DNA from 3 places in the Pseudomonas savastanoi genome. Region 2 is predicted to be linked to each of the others. Evidence: predicted binding sites of a transcription regulator. Region 2 holds the regulator's gene; each other region holds the start of a gene.
The links. Region 2 encodes FliA, which starts transcription of late flagellar genes. Its sites were predicted from a motif close to CTAAAGTTTNNNNNNNNNNNGCCGNTAA; they were not measured.
Positions count from the first base shown of each region.

Region 1 (5,858 bases), 1.6 Mb from region 2:
CTGGGGCGCACCCTGACACTGCCACAAGACCCGCCAGGTATGGCGGCGGTCTACCTGCAATCGTGCTCGGGGGGCCTGTTCGCAGGCGAAGCCCTGCACTTGCATCTGCACGCGGGGCCAGGCACACAGGTGCACGTCAGCACGGGCGCGGCGACGGTCGCCCACAGCATGCTTGAACAGCCCGCGCGGCAGAACGTCATCCTGACCGCCGAAACCGGCGCACTGCTGGAATACCTGCCGATGGCGACCATTCTGTTCCCGCAGGCACGCCTGCACAGTGTGGTGAACGTCACGCTGCACCCGAACGCAAGGGTGATGCTTTGCGATGCATTCTGCTTGCACGTCCCGCAAGGCAGCGCAGGATTACCCGGTTCTTATCGCGCCGATCTGCACATACAGTGCCCCGACGGAAAGTTGCTGGCGGGGGATCGGCTGGCGTTGACCGGCGAAGACCTGCAACGGCGTTTGCCAGGCGTCAGCGCTGAGCTACAGGCTTTGGCGACCTTCATGCTGGTAGGACAGGGTTTACCTGTGGAGGATGTGAAACGGGCCTTGCGCGACGCATTACGCGTCGTCCCCGAGAGCTATCTGGGCGTCAGCGCCCTGCCGAACGATTGCGGCGTGTCTGTGCGCATCATGACCGCCGATGCGGTGGCGTTGCGAAACGCCCAGCACTTGGCCTGGGCGTGCGCTCGCCAGCAACTGACCGGCATTGCGCCGCGGGTGCGGCGCAAGTGAAACAGCGCGGGTTTGATCGTGGCACCGAGGCTGATGCAGAGTGATGCAGCCCCGGTCGTCACACTGGCTCAGCGATAACGTTCAAGCCAGTGAGCGTAAGGCGCAGGCAAGGTCCAGGCCGACTTTTCGACACCCAGTTCTTTCGCTGCGAAGTACGCCCAATGCGGGTCGGCCAGATGCGCGCGACCTATCGAAACCAGGTCGAGCTGACCGGATTTAACCGCTTCTTCAGCCAGTTTCGGCTCGCCAAAACCCCAGGCGCTGGTCACCGGAATATCCGCTTCACGGCGCACACGCTCGGCAATCGGCCCCATGAACGCAGGCCCCCACGGAATGTTGGCGTCTGGCGTGCTGAAACCGACGCTGACACTCAACAGATCCAGGCCACCGGCCTTGAAGCGACGCGCCAGTTCGATCGATTCGGTGAGGGTCTGTTCGTCACGACCGTCGTACTCAAGTACGCCAAAGCGTGCTGTCAATGGCAGGTTTTCCGGCCAGACCTCACGTACCGCCGCCAGCGTTTCGAGCAGGAAACGGCTGCGGTTATCGAAGCTGCCGCCGTATTCATCGGTACGCTGGTTGGAATGCTCGGAGAAGAAGCTCTGCCCCAGATAACCGTGGGCAAAGTGCAGTTCGATCCACTCAAAGCCCGCATCACGAGCACGACGGGCGGCATCGACGAAGTTCTGACGAACGCGGGCGATATCTTCCAGGGTCATGGCGCGCGGGACTTTCGGCAGGTTGGCACCGAACGCAATAGCGGAAGGCGCAATAGTGTCCCAACCGCGCGAATCGGAAGCGACAATGTGGTCGTCGCCTTCCCATGGACGATTGGCACTGGCCTTGCGTCCTGCGTGGGCGATCTGGATGCCCGGCACGCAACCTGCGTCCTTGATGGCTTTGACGATCGGCACGAACGCCTGCGCCTGCTCATCGTTCCAGATACCGGTGCAACCGGGGGTGATGCGCCCTTCCGGTGCAACCGCGGTGGCTTCAACCACCAGCAAACCTGCACCGCCACGCGCCATGCTTGCGAGGTGAACGTGGTGCCAGTCATTGACTACCCCGTCGATTGCCGAGTATTGGCACATCGGAGGAATGGCGATTCGGTTACGCAGCGTCACGTCTTTCAGTTTGAAGGGTTCGAACAATGCAGACATTGAAAAGCTCCCGTAGGCCAGATGACTTTTGATTTCAGTTGTTCGATGGTAATCGAACTATGGCAATCAACGGAAGCCTTGATATCATTCGCACCATGCGAACCTTCCAACACCCTGATCCAGAAGACCTCACCCTCGAACGCGTGCTCTACGCCTTGAGCGACCCGGTGCGCATGGAAATTGTGCGCTACCTTGCGGGTGTCGCCGAAGCCACCTGCGGTGAGCTGGACGGTGGCCGGCCGAAATCCAGCATGTCCCACCACTTTCGTGTTTTACGGGATGCCGGGCTTGTGCAGACGCGAAACATCGGCACCACGCATATGAATTCGTTGCGCACGCAGGTGCTGGAGAGCCGCTTTCCGGGGTTGTTGGGGAGTATTCTGGCGCAGCGGTAAAGCAGCAAAGCGCCAGTCCTGTGCTGCCATTTCCTTTACATGAATGCGAAAACGCCCGGTATCAGCCAATTGCCTGATACCGGGCGTTTCTTTGCTGCTGCGAATCTATTTACCGACTCGCTTGTCAGGCCGTCTTAAAGCTTAAATTTCCCCACTTCCTGTTGCAGACTGGTAGCCAGGTTTTTCAGCCCGCCGCTGGTCTTGAGCAGTTCCTGAACCGACATGTTGTTCTGTTCGGCCATTTGCGCAGAACGCTCGACATTACGTGCCACATCCTGGCTGGCTGCGGTTTGCTCACGCAGTGCAAAGGATATCTGGTCGACCACTTGCAGAACCTTGCCCGAGCTGTCGCGAATCTCGATGATGGCCTGACCGGCCGTGCCAGCCATCTCCACACCCTGATTCACTTCCTGAACACCGCTGCGCATGCTCTCGACCGTTTCGCGTACGCCTGCCTGAATTTTCTCGATCATTCCGGCAATTTCCTTGGTGGACTTGCCAGTGTTCTGCGCCAGCAGGCGCACTTCATCGGCAACCACTGCGAAGCCGCGACCTTGCTCACCGGCACGAGCCGCTTCGATCGCCGCGTTAAGCGCCAGCAGGTTGGTCTGGTCGGCAATGCCTTGAATCACGCTGATGATCGATGAAATGTGCTCGGAGTGCTGACCCAGGCCTGCGACCTGTGTTGACGACAGCTGCACGGTCTTGGCAATGCCGTTCATGCTGGACAGCGTATTTTCGATGACCTGCGCACCATCCTTTGACTGCTGACCCGAACGACTGGCGAGTTGATGCGCCTCATCGGCATTTTCGGAAACGTGGTGGATGCTGACGGTAAGCTCTTCAATGGTGGCCGCCATCATCGACGCAGACGTCGACTGTTCCTGAATCGCACCGGAAAGTTGCTCGGATGCACCGGAAATCTGTTGTACGGCAAGTACCAGTTGATTGGCTGCCTGGCTGATCTGTTGAATCATCTCACGCAGGCGGTTTTGCATGCGATCGAACGCTTTCGGCAGTTCGTCGTGGCTGCTGGTGTCGATCACAGTGTCCAGCTTGCCATTGGCAATTGCCGTTGCAGCATCGATGGCCAGTTGCAGGCGTGCTGTAGTGCTGCGCCCCAATGCGGTGGCCAGGATAGCCGAGAGCAGCGCTGCCGCAAGGCCGCCACACATCAGAATCATGATGGCGAAATGCTTTGCGTCCAACATATTCTGGGTTCTTTCCACCAGAAGCTTGTTCTCGGTGGCGCTGATTTCAGCCAATAAAGCACGCATGCTGTCCATCTTGGCCTTATCGGCACCGGAGGTAATGCGATTGTCCAGCTCGTCATCGGACATGTTGCGGGCGGTCAGGTCACGGCGCAGGGCGATGATCGGATGGATATCTTCATCGAGCCAGCGCTTCTGAGTTTCACCCAGCGAGGCCAGGCGACGCTGTTGCTCCGGGTTATCGGCGGTCAGGCGCTTGAGCGAATCGAGCTCTTCGGTAAAGCGCTTTTCACCTGCTACCAGCGGCTCGAGGAACGCATCTTTCGAGGCGATGACGAAGCCTCGCATACCCGTTTCGATGTTAATCAGTTGCTCAAGAGCCAGTTGTGCATCACTGAGTACCTGATAGGTATGGACGTTGCTATTAGTAGCGTCCTCAACCTGCTCGAAGCCTCTGTAGGCACTGAACACCAGCACGGCGATTAGAACGACTATAGCAACGAAACTGAAGTACAGCTTTTGCGAGATGCTGAGCTTGCTGAACATGATGTTAATCCTTAGCCGTGCCTGTCCGTGGCAGGGTGATGAGCGATCTAGTCGACAGAGGTAGTGGAACTATTCTGCGCGAGTGATGTCGTTTCGACATCCGTATTGTCGCCCGTGCTTTCCGTAACTTTAGGGCCCGGCCTTAGACACACTGCATGAATGGCATGCTGCTTTAGTCAACCCTATGATAAGACTGTAGAAAATAATTTAAATGACGACCAACATTCAAATTACCCAGCCATAAATCGCTAACATATTGACGTTAGAAAAACGTCATTAATCTTCTATATAAGTTTGGACATGCGTGGTGCAATGACTCTTGTGCGTCTTTTGAGCGGAGAATATCGGTAAGGTAAGTACACCGTTAGTTCGGAAAAGTCATACTAATCGCTCAACATACGAGCCGCCTTAGCGCTTCCTTCCATTCCAGATACAAGCCCTGCAGATTCCTGCCGGGAACGGGGTCAAAGCGTTCGCGCTGTCTTTCCAGCGCTTGCAGGTCGGCGGCGTTATTCCAGAGGCCGAGGGCTTTGCCCGCCAAGTGTGCGGCACCCAGCGCCGAGACTTCTGGCGACAGGCTGCGGATCACCGGGCATTGCAAAAGATCTGCCAGAAACTGCATGAGCCAGCGATTGCGGGTTGCCCCACCATCCACCCAAAGCTCTTTGAGCGGCGTGCCGATGTCAGCCTGCATCGCATCGAATACATCGCGAATCTGATAACCGATGGACTCCAGCGCAGCACGCATGATGTGGGCGCCGGAAGCCCCCTCCGTCAGGCCGCAGATCAGCCCGCGGGCTTCAGCCTGCCAGTGCGGCGCGCCCAGACCGGACAGCGCCGGTACAAAGTACACGCCGCCATTGTCGGCCAGTTGCGTGGCCTGTTCGCTCAGGGCATCCATGGACTCTCCGGCCACCAGTCGCGCGGCCCATTGCACCGCTGCGCCGGTGTGTACGATGTTGCCTTCCATTGCGTAAGTCGATGCTGCGCCATCATGCCAGGCCAGTGTCGTCGACAGACCGTGGCTGGAGGCGATAGGCCCGGCCATTGGCGTCATCAGCGAAGAGCCGGTGCCCAGGGTCGCCTTGACCAGTCCGGGGGCAAAACCGCCCTGCCCGTAAAGCGCAGCATGCGAATCGCCGATCATCGACAGAATCGGAATACCGGCGTCCAGCCCGCCGACCGCCACGGTATGAGCAAACAGACCGGCACTGGGCTGAATGCTGGCCAGTGCAGCAGCAGGGATCGAAAACAGCTCAAGCAATTGCGGGTCCCAGTCACAGGTCTGCAGGTTGAACAACTGGGTGCGTGCCGCGTTGGAATAGTCAGTCGCGAAAGCTTGGCCTGCGCTGAGTTTCCAGAGCAACCAGCTGTCGATGGTCCCCAGGCAGATTTCCCCTGCTGCCGCGCGAGCGTGACCGTCGTCCAGGTGATCGAGAATCCAGCGCATTTTGCCAGCGGAGAACATCGGGTCGAGGGCCAACCCGGTTTTGCTCAGAATCATGGCTTCGTGACCCTGGGCATGCAGCTCGGTGCACAGCGGCAAGGAACGACGGCATTGCCAACTGATGCAAGGCGACAAGGGTGCCCCGCTCGTCCGGTCCCACGCCACCACCGACTCGCGCTGATTGCTGATGGCCAGTGCGCTGATCGGACGCTGCAGACCAGTCATGCAGTCTGCAATCGCCTCAAGCGTGGCTTGCCAGATCAGCAATGGGTCCTGCTCCGAATAACCGGCTTGCGGGTGGCTGATACTCAAGGGCCGTGAACCACGGGCGACGACTTGCCCCTGTTCGTTGACCAGCACG
Region 1 covers NZ_CP076652.1:2,344,459-2,350,316, reverse strand. Annotated here, with positions in the region: gene KP808_RS10220 (urease accessory protein UreD) at 1-738, shown strand, start outside; gene KP808_RS10215 (NADH:flavin oxidoreductase/NADH oxidase) at 807-1,898, opposite strand; gene KP808_RS10210 (ArsR/SmtB family transcription factor) at 1,958-2,293, shown strand; gene KP808_RS10205 (methyl-accepting chemotaxis protein) at 2,428-4,050, opposite strand; gene KP808_RS10200 (FGGY family carbohydrate kinase) at 4,442-5,858, opposite strand, start outside.
Region 1: a site for FliA is predicted at 4,156-4,183, ahead of KP808_RS10205 (methyl-accepting chemotaxis protein). Genes of this name have one in related genera too.

Region 2 (5,858 bases):
TCTGGTAGCAGGGCCTGTCCGGGCGATGCTGTCACGATTTGGACGATTGGCTGTACCGAACATGCATGTTCTGGCGTATCAGGAAATTCCGGACAACAAGCAAGTAACCATCGTAGCGACTGTCGGGCCGAACGGCTGAGGTAGTGAGTCATGCAAGTTAAGCGATTTTTCGCCGCCGATATGCGTCAAGCCATGAAACTGGTTCGCGATGAGCTGGGCGCCGAGGCGGCCATCATCGGTAACCGGCGCATTGCCGGTGGCGTAGAGCTGACTGCCGCTCTGGATTACAAGCTGTCCGCCCTGGCACCGCGTGTGCCGAACATGGAGCTCGAAGACGAGCTGCGCAAGACCCAGTCGCGCATCGTCTCCGCTCAGGCCGAATTGAACAACCGCAGCGACAGCGACGCGTCGATCAATCTTCAGCTGTTTTCCGGCAAACCGGTCAGCGCTGTCGATACGCACATCGAGCCGACGCTCGAAGAGCCGCCACGCCCATTCGCTTACACGCCGCCTGCGCCCGCAGAGCCTGCTGTTGGTCAGCGCGCCTATGATTCGATGCGCTCCGAATTGAACGGCCTGCGCGAGCTGCTGGAAGTCCAGCTTGGCTCCCTGGCCTGGAACCAGTTGCAGGGCAGCCGTCCGCAGCAGGCCAATCTGTGGCGCCGTCTGCAACGTGTCGGTTTGTCCGGCCCGCTGTCGCGCGATCTGCTGTCGATGATCCCGGAGATTGACGAGCCTCGTCAGGCCTGGCGCATGCTGCTGGCCCATTTGGCGCGCATGATTGCCGTGCCGGACATCGAGCCGCTCGAAGAGGGTGGTGTCATCGCCATGGTCGGGCCTGCCGGTATGGGCAAGACCACCACGCTGGCCAAACTGGCGGCACGTTACGTGTTGAAGTACGGTCCGCAGAATATCGCTCTGGTGAGCATGGACAGTTTCCGCATCGGCGCACAGGAGCAGCTCAAGACCCTTGGGCGCATCCTCAACGTGCCGGTCACCCATGTCGATCCTGGCCAGTCGCTGGTTCAGGCGCTGGAGCCGCTGCTGCGCAAGCGCGTGGTGCTGATCGACACCGCCGGGCTGCAAGCCAGCGATCCTGCGCTGCGCATGCAGCTGGAAAGCCTGGCAGGGCGTGGCATCAAGTCGCGTAACTACCTGGTACTGGCGACCACCAGCCAGAAGCAGGTGCTGACCGCTGCCTATCACAGTTACAAACGTTGTGGCCTGGCCGGATGCATTCTGACCAAGCTTGATGAAACAGCCAGCCTCGGCGAAGTCCTGAGCCTGGCGATCAGTCATGAATTACCTGTGGCCTACCTCACGGACGGACCCCGTATTCCTGACGACCTGCACACCCCGCGTCGTCATCAACTGGTGAGCCGTGCGGTGAGTGTGCAGATGCAGGATGAGCCGAGCGAGGAAGCAATGGCTGATATGTTTGCTGACCTCTATCACACCCCTGGCAAGAGAGTGGGTTAAGTGATGGATATTATTGGAATGTCCCTGCGTCAACGGTCTGCCATGCGGTGTTCATTTGCGAACGTGCAGCCCTCGATGTGGTTTCGGTCTACGCAAGACAAGGTAAAGAAATAACATGGGCAGCATGCATCCCGTACAGGTTATCGCGGTGACCGGTGGCAAAGGTGGCGTCGGTAAGACTAACGTGTCAGTGAATCTTTCACTGGCCCTTGCCGAGCTTGGCCGTCGCGTCATGCTGCTGGACGCCGATCTGGGTCTGGCCAATGTCGACGTTCTGCTTGGGCTGACGCCTAAACGTACGCTTGCCGATGTGATAGAGGGCCGTTGCGAGTTGCGCGACGTTCTGTTGCAGGGGCCGGGCGGGGTACGTATCGTGCCTGCCGCCTCTGGCACCCAGAGCATGGTGCATCTGTCCCCGGCCCAGCATGCGGGTCTGATCCAGGCGTTCAGCGAGATTGGCGACAACCTTGATGTGCTGGTGATCGACACGGCTGCCGGTATCGGCGAATCGGTGGTCAGCTTCGTGCGCGCCGCTCAGGAAGTGTTGCTGGTGGTATGCGACGAGCCCACGTCGATTACCGATGCTTACGCCCTGATCAAACTGCTCAACCGCGACTACGGCATGAACCGCTTCCGGGTGCTGGCCAACATGGCGCAGAGCCCGCAGGAAGGGCGCAATCTGTTCGCCAAACTCACCAAAGTGACTGACCGTTTTCTTGATGTTGCGCTGCAGTATGTAGGTGCCGTGCCGTACGACGAGTGCGTGCGCAAGGCCGTACAGAAACAGCGCGCCGTTTACGAAGCATTCCCGCGATCCAAATGTGCGCTGGCGTTCAAGGCCATTGCCCAGAAGGTTGATACCTGGCCGTTGCCAGCCAATCCGCGGGGTCATCTCGAGTTCTTCGTTGAGCGACTCGTTCACCAGACCAGTGCAGGGCCTGTGCAATGACTGCGAGCGGCTACCAGATGTACAGCAAGGCTTCCCGTAATTCGCAATACGAGTTGATCGAGCGTTATGCGCCATTGGTCAAGCGTATCGCTTATCATCTGCTGGCGCGCTTGCCGGCCAGCGTGCAGGTCGAGGATCTGATCCAGGCCGGCATGATCGGTCTGCTTGAAGTCTCCACCAAATATGATTCAACCAAAGGTGCGAGTTTCGAGACCTACGCCGGCATTCGCATTCGTGGTGCGATGCTGGATGAAGTGCGCAAGGGCGACTGGGCACCACGCTCGGTGCACCGCAATACCCGCATGGTCAGTGACGCAATTCGTGCAATTGAAGCTAAAACCGGCCGTGACGCTAAAGATCACGAGGTTGCGGCCGAACTCCAGTTGAGTCTTGATGATTATTACGGGATTTTGAATGACACCTTGGGCAGCCGCCTCTTCAGTTTCGACGACCTGCTTCAGGACGGCGATCACGAAGGGCTGCATGAGGATGGCGCAAGCGGTTCGCTTGAGCCGTCGCGCGACCTGGAAGACGAGCGCTTCCAGGCAGCGTTGGCCGATGCAATTGCCAATTTGCCAGAGCGTGAGCGTCTGGTGTTGGCGCTGTACTACGACGAAGAGCTGAACCTCAAGGAAATCGGAGAGGTTCTTGGGGTCAGCGAATCGCGGGTCAGTCAGTTACACAGCCAGTGCGCAGCTCGTTTGCGGGGGCGTTTGGGGGAGTGGCGAGCGCGTTGACGGCAGTGCGCGACGTTTGTCGTGCGCTGTCTGCATGCCGGCTGTGCAAAGCGTTACGTGGTAGCAGGATGGACGAGGCAAGGGCCTGTCGGGCAATGTCTCGATGGGCTTTAGTCGCAGTCTTGACTGTCGTTGTGCCAAGCCCGTCGTCGTTTCGTATAGCTGGGGGTGTGCTGTGCCAGTATTGAGTGAACAGCGTGTTCAGGTGCTGAACGCGTTAAAGACTGCTTGGAGGTCGAATTGGACAAGAACATGAAAATCCTCATCGTTGATGACTTCTCAACGATGCGGCGGATCATCAAGAACCTTTTGCGTGATCTGGGGTTTACCAACACATCTGAAGCGGATGACGGTCTGACCGCATTGCCGATGCTGCAGAGCGGTGCCTTTGACTTTCTGGTGACGGACTGGAACATGCCTGGCATGACCGGTATCGACTTGTTGCGTCAGGTCCGTGCGGACGAGCGTCTCAAGAGCCTTCCTGTACTGATGGTTACTGCCGAAGCGAAGCGTGAGCAGATCATTGAAGCTGCCCAGGCCGGGGTGAACGGTTATGTAGTCAAGCCATTCACGGCTCAAGCGCTTAAAGAGAAGATCGAAAAGATCTTTGAACGCGTCAATAGCTGATGCATGCCGCGAGGGCGCTATGGATAACAATGATTCGATGGCCGACTTTGAGTCGACCTTAAAGAGACACGCGCAGGAACTCGTCACCAGCCTTGAAAAGGGCCGCTTCGGTGACGCTGTGCAGCTGATCCATGAACTCAACCAGACACGCGACCGCGGCCTTTATCAGGAAGTGGGCAAGCTGACTCGTGAGCTGCACAGTGCAATCGTCAACTTTCATATTGATCCGCACATGCCTCAAGCCGAGGAAGTGTCGCAGATCACCGACGCAACCGAACGCCTGTCGTATGTGGTGAGGCTGACCGAGAATGCGGCCAACCGTACTATGGACCTGGTCGAGGAAAGCACACCGCTCATGAGCGGTCTGAGCTCCGATGCCAAGGCATTGAGTGACGACTGGGGTCGTTTCATGCGCCGCGAAATCGGTGCTGAAGAATTTCGTGAGCTGGCCAAGCGGGTAGATGGTTTTCTGACGCGTACCGAGCAGGAGGCCGATAGGGTTTCCGGGCATCTCAACGATATTCTGCTTGCCCAGGATTACCAGGACCTTACGGGGCAGGTTATCAAGCGCGTGACGCAACTGGTTACGGAAGTCGAGAGCAATCTGCTCAAACTGGTGCTCATGGCCAGCCATGTCGATCGCTTCGCAGGCATCGAACATGACGAAGAATCCATCCTTGCTGAAAAAGATCCTAAAAAACATCTCGCCAAGGGTGAAGGTCCGCAGATTCATGCCGATAAACGTGAAGACGTCGTATCCGGACAGGATGATGTAGACGATCTGCTATCGAGCCTCGGCTTCTAAGATCTGTTGACGGTTAATTTTAGGGAGCACCCCATGAGCTTCGGCGCCGATGAAGAAATCCTTCAGGATTTTCTGGTAGAGGCCGGCGAAATTCTGGAGCAGTTGTCAGAGCAATTGGTCGAGCTGGAAAGCCGACCGGATGATGCTGATCTGCTCAATGCAATTTTTCGCGGTTTTCACACTGTAAAAGGGGGCGCCGGCTTCCTCCAGCTCCATGAGCTGGTGGAGTGCTGCCACATCGCCGAAAACGTGTTCGACATCCTTCGCAAGGGTGAACGTCGCGTTGATTCCGAACTGATGGATGTGGTCCTGGAAGCTCTGGACACCGTCAACAGCATGTTCGGTCAGGTACGTGAACGGACTGACGTAACTGCGGCGACGCCAGAACTGCTGGCTGCGCTGTCGCGATTGGCCGAGCCACAATCTGCCGACGAAGTCGCAGCGCCCGAGCCTGAGCCCGAGCCGGTGGTTGAAGCCGCCGCTCCGGCTGCGGTTGCCGAGCAAGCGGCCGGCGATGACATCACCGATGATGAATTCGAGCAGCTGCTCGATTCGCTGCACGGCGCCAGTCCGGTGTCTGCGGCACCATCAGCGGCACCGGCTTCGGCACCTGCGGTCGCGCCAGCTGGCGATGAAATTACCGATCAGGAATTTGAATCCCTGCTTGATCAGTTGCATGGCAAGGGCAAGTTTGCGGCCGATGCTGTAGCCGCTCCAGCCCCTGCGCCTGCGGCACAGAGCAGTGGTGCAGCGCCTGCCGGCGATGAAATCACCGACGACGAATTCGAAGCCTTGCTTGATCAACTGCATGGCAAAGGCTCGTTTGACGGCGCCATAGCCGCTCAGGCGGCTGCTGCACCTGCGGCCGTTGCTGCCAAGGCACCTTCTGCTGCAGCGGCATCGGACGAAATTACCGATCACGAATTCGAAAATCTGCTCGACGAACTGCATGGCAAAGGCAAGTTCGAGCCTGATGCGGTCGTTGCCAAGGCACCTGCTCCGGCAGCCGCCGTAGCTGCTGCTCCGCCACCGGCTGCCAAGCCCGCTGCGGCGCCTGCACCTGCTGCGAAGGCTGAGCCCGCCAAGCCTGCTCCAGCGCCTGCACGTGCTCCAGCGCCCACCGGTGAAAAGCCGGTTGCGACTGAAGCCGAAACCACGGTTCGTGTGGATACCGCCCGACTGGACGAGATCATGAACATGGTCGGCGAACTGGTGCTGGTACGTAACCGCCTGGTGCGTCTGGGTCTCAACAGCGGCGATG
Region 2 covers NZ_CP076652.1:3,964,185-3,970,042, reverse strand. Annotated here, with positions in the region: gene flhA (flagellar biosynthesis protein FlhA) at 1-139, shown strand, start outside; gene flhF (flagellar biosynthesis protein FlhF) at 151-1,479, shown strand; gene fleN (flagellar synthesis regulator FleN) at 1,595-2,428, shown strand; gene fliA (RNA polymerase sigma factor FliA) at 2,425-3,165, shown strand; gene KP808_RS16695 (chemotaxis response regulator CheY) at 3,418-3,792, shown strand; gene KP808_RS16690 (protein phosphatase CheZ) at 3,812-4,597, shown strand; gene KP808_RS16685 (chemotaxis protein CheA) at 4,631-5,858, shown strand, end outside.

Region 3 (5,858 bases), 2.7 Mb from region 2:
TGTGCCCCTTGGCCTGGAAGATCCGGCCATGATCAATCGGGCCCAACTGGCTGATGGCGCCGTCGGCCGGCGAAAGAATCGCGCCGGGTGTGGTATCCAGCGGGCGGGCGTCGGCTTTCAGCGCACGGGTGAAGAACGCGTTGAAATGCTCGTAGGACGTCAGGTCTTCGACCAGTGCCTGCGACATGTCGACCTGATAACGGCGGGCGAACCACGCGGTAAAGGCATTCTTGAACCAGCGCACGCGGCATTCGGCAACGCAGCCAGCCAGTCGGGACAGCAGGTGGTGTGGCAACAGGTACTGACTGATGATGAACAAGCGGTCTTTCATTGAGGGTCCTGGAGATGAGTGTCCTGAAAATGAGCGTTTTGAAGAGGAGTGCCCTGAGGATTTGCGGGACGCCTCCCCCGGTTCATCGGAACCGACAGGCTCGATGCTTTCGGCTGGCTGGACAGGCGCGGCGGGTTCGACGGCCTCAACCGTTGCAACGGGCGTGGAGACCGCTTGCGGGCCTTCCACCGGTGTATCCGGATGGTTGCCCCACTCGCCCCACGAACCGGCGTAGGCCTTGACCCTTGGGTAGCCCAGCGCTTTCGCCACCAGATAGGTGAAGCCCGAGCGGTGGTGAGTCTGGCAATGGGTGATCACTTCCTTGTCGGGCGTGATGCCCAGGTCGCGAAGAATCTCCGGCATGTCCTGACGAATACGCAGGTTACGCGCCTTGTCCATGCCCGCAGTCCATTCGAAATTGACCGCGCCGGGTATGTGTCCGCCCTTGGCCGCGACTACTTTTTCGCCCGAATACTCGGTCGGGGCGCGAGCGTCCCAGATTGCCAGGTCGGCGGCGCCCAGACGGCTTTGCAGGTATTCACGTGTGGCGGTAGGTTCGTCGTGCAGCGTCAGCGTGACCGGGCCGCCTGCAACGGGCGCAACGTCTGTGCTCAACGGCAGCGATTGCGCTTCCCAGGCCAGCACGCCGCCATCCAGATAGTGATAACGGTGGTGGCCGATGACATCCAGCAGCCAGATAAAACGCCCGGCCCAGCCGCCGCCTTCGTCATCGTAGACGACATAGACTGCATCGGGATTGTGGCCCAGCTCGCCGAACAGCTGCTGCAGATCGGCAGTGTCGGGCAGCAGACCAGGCGCAGGAGGCTTGCCCAGTTGCGTACGTTTCGGATCGACAAAACGGGCGCCGCGAATGTGCCCGGCTTCGTAGCGAGCGCTGCTGGTCAGATCCACGAGGATCAATTCCGGGGCGTCTAGACGCTCAAGCAGATCGTTGGGTTCGATGACCAGCGACAAGCCATTGAATGCGGACATTTGCAGCCTCCGATGAAAGGAAAGAGGCGAATTGTACGCCAGGCCTCACGCTTTGCGATGACTAAAGATGCCAAGTGCCTTTTCAATACATTGCGCGGTTTTTCCGAATGCCTGGACGGAAATTTCCGACAAGGCCCCACCACCCTGGTCGGCGACCACCAGCAGCATGACTTTACCGTTGTTGCTCAGCGAGCGAATAAGCCAGTGCTGGCCACTGAACAGGGTTTTCAGCGGCGCGGGCAGCAGGGCGGCAAACTGCGCGTTGTTCGCGGGCGTCATGCGCAACTGCGTCGGCTGGGTCAGCAAGCGTTGCAACACGGTGCTTTCCTTGATGAACAGCTGCAAGGAGGCGGTTTCGGGCGGCAGTCCGGCCATCTGATTGACGCGCAGTACGGTCGAGGTCTTGTCCAGCATCAGCAGCATGACCCGCTCCATACCGCACGACATGAACGCGTCGCGCGCCGAGGTGGTCAAGTGCATGGCGTTGATGAACGGGCTGGGGTCCTGCAGCAGCTCGGCACAGTGCTTGCGCCATAGCTGCAGGGCGTCGGCCGAGGGCGGTGGGGCGGGTTCGTTGTCGCGCCGTACGCGGCGCGCATCCCAGGGCCAGAGCAGCGATTCGGCCGGGTGCCAGAGGTCTTTTTCCGCATGAATACGCGCGCTGCTGGCAGCGTTTTGATGCGCTTGCTGCTGCACTTCGCTGATCGACTGTTGCAGGTAAAGGCTGGTCAGCCGTTCCCAGCGCAGGCAATGCGGGCTGTTCCAGGCATGTTGCGCCGCCAGCGCCAGGCCGTTACCCAGCAAAACAGTATTGGCTGGCTGGTTCAGCCAGCGCCGCAGGTTGGGGTCGGCGTCCATCAGTTGTTGCTGTTGCAGCGGGCTGTGTTCTTCGCGGGCGATGCGCAGCACCTTGGCCAGATCGCGTCGCTCGTTGATCAGCAACTTATAACCGCGCGTGACCCAGATCGGCAGACGCCAGAACTCGGCAAGTGCCAGGCACAGCTCCAGCAGATTGACGCCGAACAGCTCTTTTTCCACTGCAAGGCTGGAATGGCCCTTGTGGATAACCCGCAACTCCAGCTCTTCGAGCAGCTTCGGATAGGCCAGCGCCATCGGCCAGAGTGGGGAGAGGAACAGCAGGCTGCCCATATGGATGTCTTGCCAGAGTCGTGCAAGGCGACTGGCAAACAACCCGTTGGCCTGTTGTGTGGCGTGCTGGCTGACCAGAATCAATTGGCGGTAGGCCGCAGGAATTTCCTCGGGCGGCTTGGCCGGCAAGCGGCCCAGAAGGATTTCAGTACGCGCCAGCCCCAGGCGGTTGATCGCAATCTCGAGGCTCTCGGCCTGCTCGGTCAAACCGTGGGTGTGATGGTTGGCCTCGCGCATCACACTCAATACCAGTGCGGGGCTTTCCTGCATCATTTCAGCGATTTCACGTAGCGAGCGGCGACTGTCGTTCAATGCTGCGCGAACGTGCCCATGATTGACCGCAGGGACCGGCAACGCGATGCCGTCAAGCAACTTGACCCAGGCATCCAGCGTTTTCGGAACGAGATGATGTGCTGCGTGTGCTGTCGACATTCGATGGCCTGTGCGGCTGATTATCTGAGCTGGGAAACCGCCAGCGTACGGGACGCTGAGGCCATTTTCCTCCTTTTATGGAGGCGGATAAATGGGTTTTTCAAAAGAACCGGCTATAGTCTGGCCCAGTTAGGCCGATAAGGAGAAGAAGAGATTCAAGAACTTCCGGACTGTCCCTGAACCCGACTCAGTAAAGTATTTTTTCCTATGGCTAAAATTATCGGCATCATTGTCGTTATCGCGAGTGTCCTCGGCGGATATGTGCTGTCCCATGGCAAGATCATGGCGCTGTTCCAGCCCTACGAGGTCTTGATCATCGGCGGTGCTGCACTGGGCGCGTTCCTCCAGGCCAACCCTGGCTACATGACCATGCACGTGTTCAAGAAGTCGCTGAAGATGTTCGGTTCGCGCTTCACACACGCCTATTACCTCGAGGTATTGGGGCTGGTATACGAAATCCTCAACAAGAGCCGCCGTGAAGGCATGATGGCGATTGAAGGGGATATCGAAGACGCCGCCTCCAGCCCGATCTTCGCCAAATACCCTGGCGTGCTGAAAGATGAGCGCATGACCGCGTACATCTGCGATTACCTGCGCATCATGTCGTCCGGCAACATGGCTCCTCACGAGCTGGAAGGCCTGTTCGACATGGAGCTGCTGAGCATGAAAGAAGAGCTCGAGCATCCATCCCATGCCATTACCGGTATCGCCGACGGTATGCCCGGCTTCGGTATCGTGGCGGCGGTACTCGGTATCGTGGTGACCATGGCGTCGCTGGGGTCGGGCGACAAGGCTGCAATCGGCATGCACGTAGGTGCGGCGCTGGTAGGTACCTTCTTCGGTATTCTTGCGGCATACGGTTTCTTCGGTCCTTTGGCCACCTGCCTTGCCCATGATGCCAAGGAAGAAATGAACGTCTACGAGAGCATCAAGGCGTCGCTGGTGGCTTCGGCCTCCGGCATGCCGCCTTCGCTGGCCGTCGAGTTTGGCCGCAAGGTTCTCTACCCGCTGCATCGCCCCAGCTTCAGCGAGCTGGAACAAGCGGTTCGCGGTCGCTAAGTCATGGAAAATAATCAGCCGATTATCATCAAGCGCGTAAAGCGCTTTGGTGGCGGACATCACGGCGGTGCCTGGAAAATCGCGTTTGCCGACTTCGCGACGGCAATGATGGCGTTCTTCCTGGTGCTGTGGCTGATGTCCTCCGCCACGCCCGAACAGTTGCTCGCGGTGGCCGGTTACTTCAAGGACCCGGTCGGCTTTTCGGACAGCGGTTCGCCGTATGTGATCGACCTGGGCGGCTCGCCCGAGATGTCGCCGAATCAGACGCTGAACCCTGAGGTCAAGACCACGCCGTCACCTGACACCGTGCCCCTTGAGGCCGAGACTTCCGAGACCAAGGCTGAAGAGGTCGAGCAGGAGCGTCTGGAGATGCTCTTGCAAGAGCTGCAGAACAAGGTCGAGGAAAACCCGCAACTGCAGAAATTCAAGGACCAGATTCTATTCGAGATCACCCAGGACGGTTTGCGTATTCAGATCATGGATGCTGACAACCGGCCGATGTTCGACTCGGGCAGTGCACGTCTCAAGCCTTATTTCGAAGACATCCTGCTGGCGATGGCTGACACCATCAAGAGCGTGCCGAACAAGATCAGCATCAGCGGTCATACCGATGCGACACCTTTTGTAGGCAACGGCGGATTCGGTAACTGGGAACTGTCGGCCAACCGCGCCAACGCTGCACGTCGTGCGCTGGTGGCTGGTACGTATCCGGACTCACAGGTGGCCAGGGTGGTGGGTTATGCCTCGTCGGCTCTTTATGATCACGAGAACCCGACCAATCCGGTCAACCGCCGTATCGATATTGTGGTTTTGACCAAAAAGGCTCAGCAGCGTATCGAAGGCGACCAGAACTCCGGTGGTGCGCCGTCGTCCAAGCCAGCGCCCGCCGCTCCTGCTACTCCCGCGGCTCCGGGTGCTTCGGCCGGGGCACCGCCAGACCCGCAGGCATACGCCCAGCCTCACGAGATCCGGCAGAAGCTGAATATCTTTGACGATGGCAAGTTGCGGGTCGAGCCAGCCCAGAACTGAGCTACAACCGATACAGAAACGCCGCGATGATCGCGGCGTTTTTGTGTGCGGTCGTTCAGTCTTCAGTAGCTGTCTTGCGGCAGGCTGGCAATGATTGAGCGGTAGCTGTTCATGCGCTGTTGCTGTACGCGGCCATCTTCAAGCCCCTTAAGCAGGGCGCAGCCCGGTTCGCGGTCATGCTTGCAGTCGCGAAAGCGGCACGTGCCGATCAGGTCGTTGAACTCGATGAAGCCAGCTTCCACGTCGGCACGGCTGACGTGCCCCAGGCCGAACTCACGGATGCCCGGTGAGTCGATCAGATCGCCGCCACGCGGGAAGTGGAACAGGCGGGCGGTGGTCGTGGTGTGTGTGCCCTGGCCGGAGACCTCGGACAACGGGCCGACCCGAGTGTCCGTTTCCGGCAGCAGGCTGTTGACCAGCGAAGACTTGCCGACGCCGGACTGGCCCACGAATACACTGATGTGGCCGTCAAGCTGGCTTTGCAGTGTCTGCATGCCGTCGCCGTGATGCGCCGATACTTCCAGTACCGGGTAACCCAGAGTGCGGTAGACCGCCAGCAGCGCATTGAGCGCGGGCGCGTTCTGCTCGTCGATCAGGTCAGCCTTGTTGAGCAGCAGCAGCGGACGAATCCCGGCATGCTCGGCGGCCACCAGATAACGGTCGATCAGGTTGGCATGTGGCTCGGGCATGGGCGCGAACACGATCACGATCAGGTCGACGTTGGCCGCCACAGGCTTGAGCTGACCGCGTGAGTCCGGACGGCGCAGTTCGGTGGTGCGAGGCAGTTGCGCAACGATGACGCCAATGCCCTGATTGCCGGCGCGCCATACGACGCGATCGCCGGTCACCAGTGCAGGCAGGTTGG
Region 3 covers NZ_CP076652.1:636,197-642,054, forward strand. Annotated here, with positions in the region: gene asd (archaetidylserine decarboxylase) at 1-331, opposite strand, end outside; partial or broken gene KP808_RS02770 (rhodanese-like domain-containing protein) at 515-1,324, opposite strand; gene KP808_RS02775 (HDOD domain-containing protein) at 1,370-2,905, opposite strand; gene motA (flagellar motor stator protein MotA) at 3,113-3,964, shown strand; gene motB (flagellar motor protein MotB) at 3,968-4,993, shown strand; gene rsgA (small ribosomal subunit biogenesis GTPase RsgA) at 5,056-5,858, opposite strand, start outside.
Region 3: a site for FliA is predicted at 3,019-3,046, ahead of motA (flagellar motor stator protein MotA). Genes of this name have one in related genera too.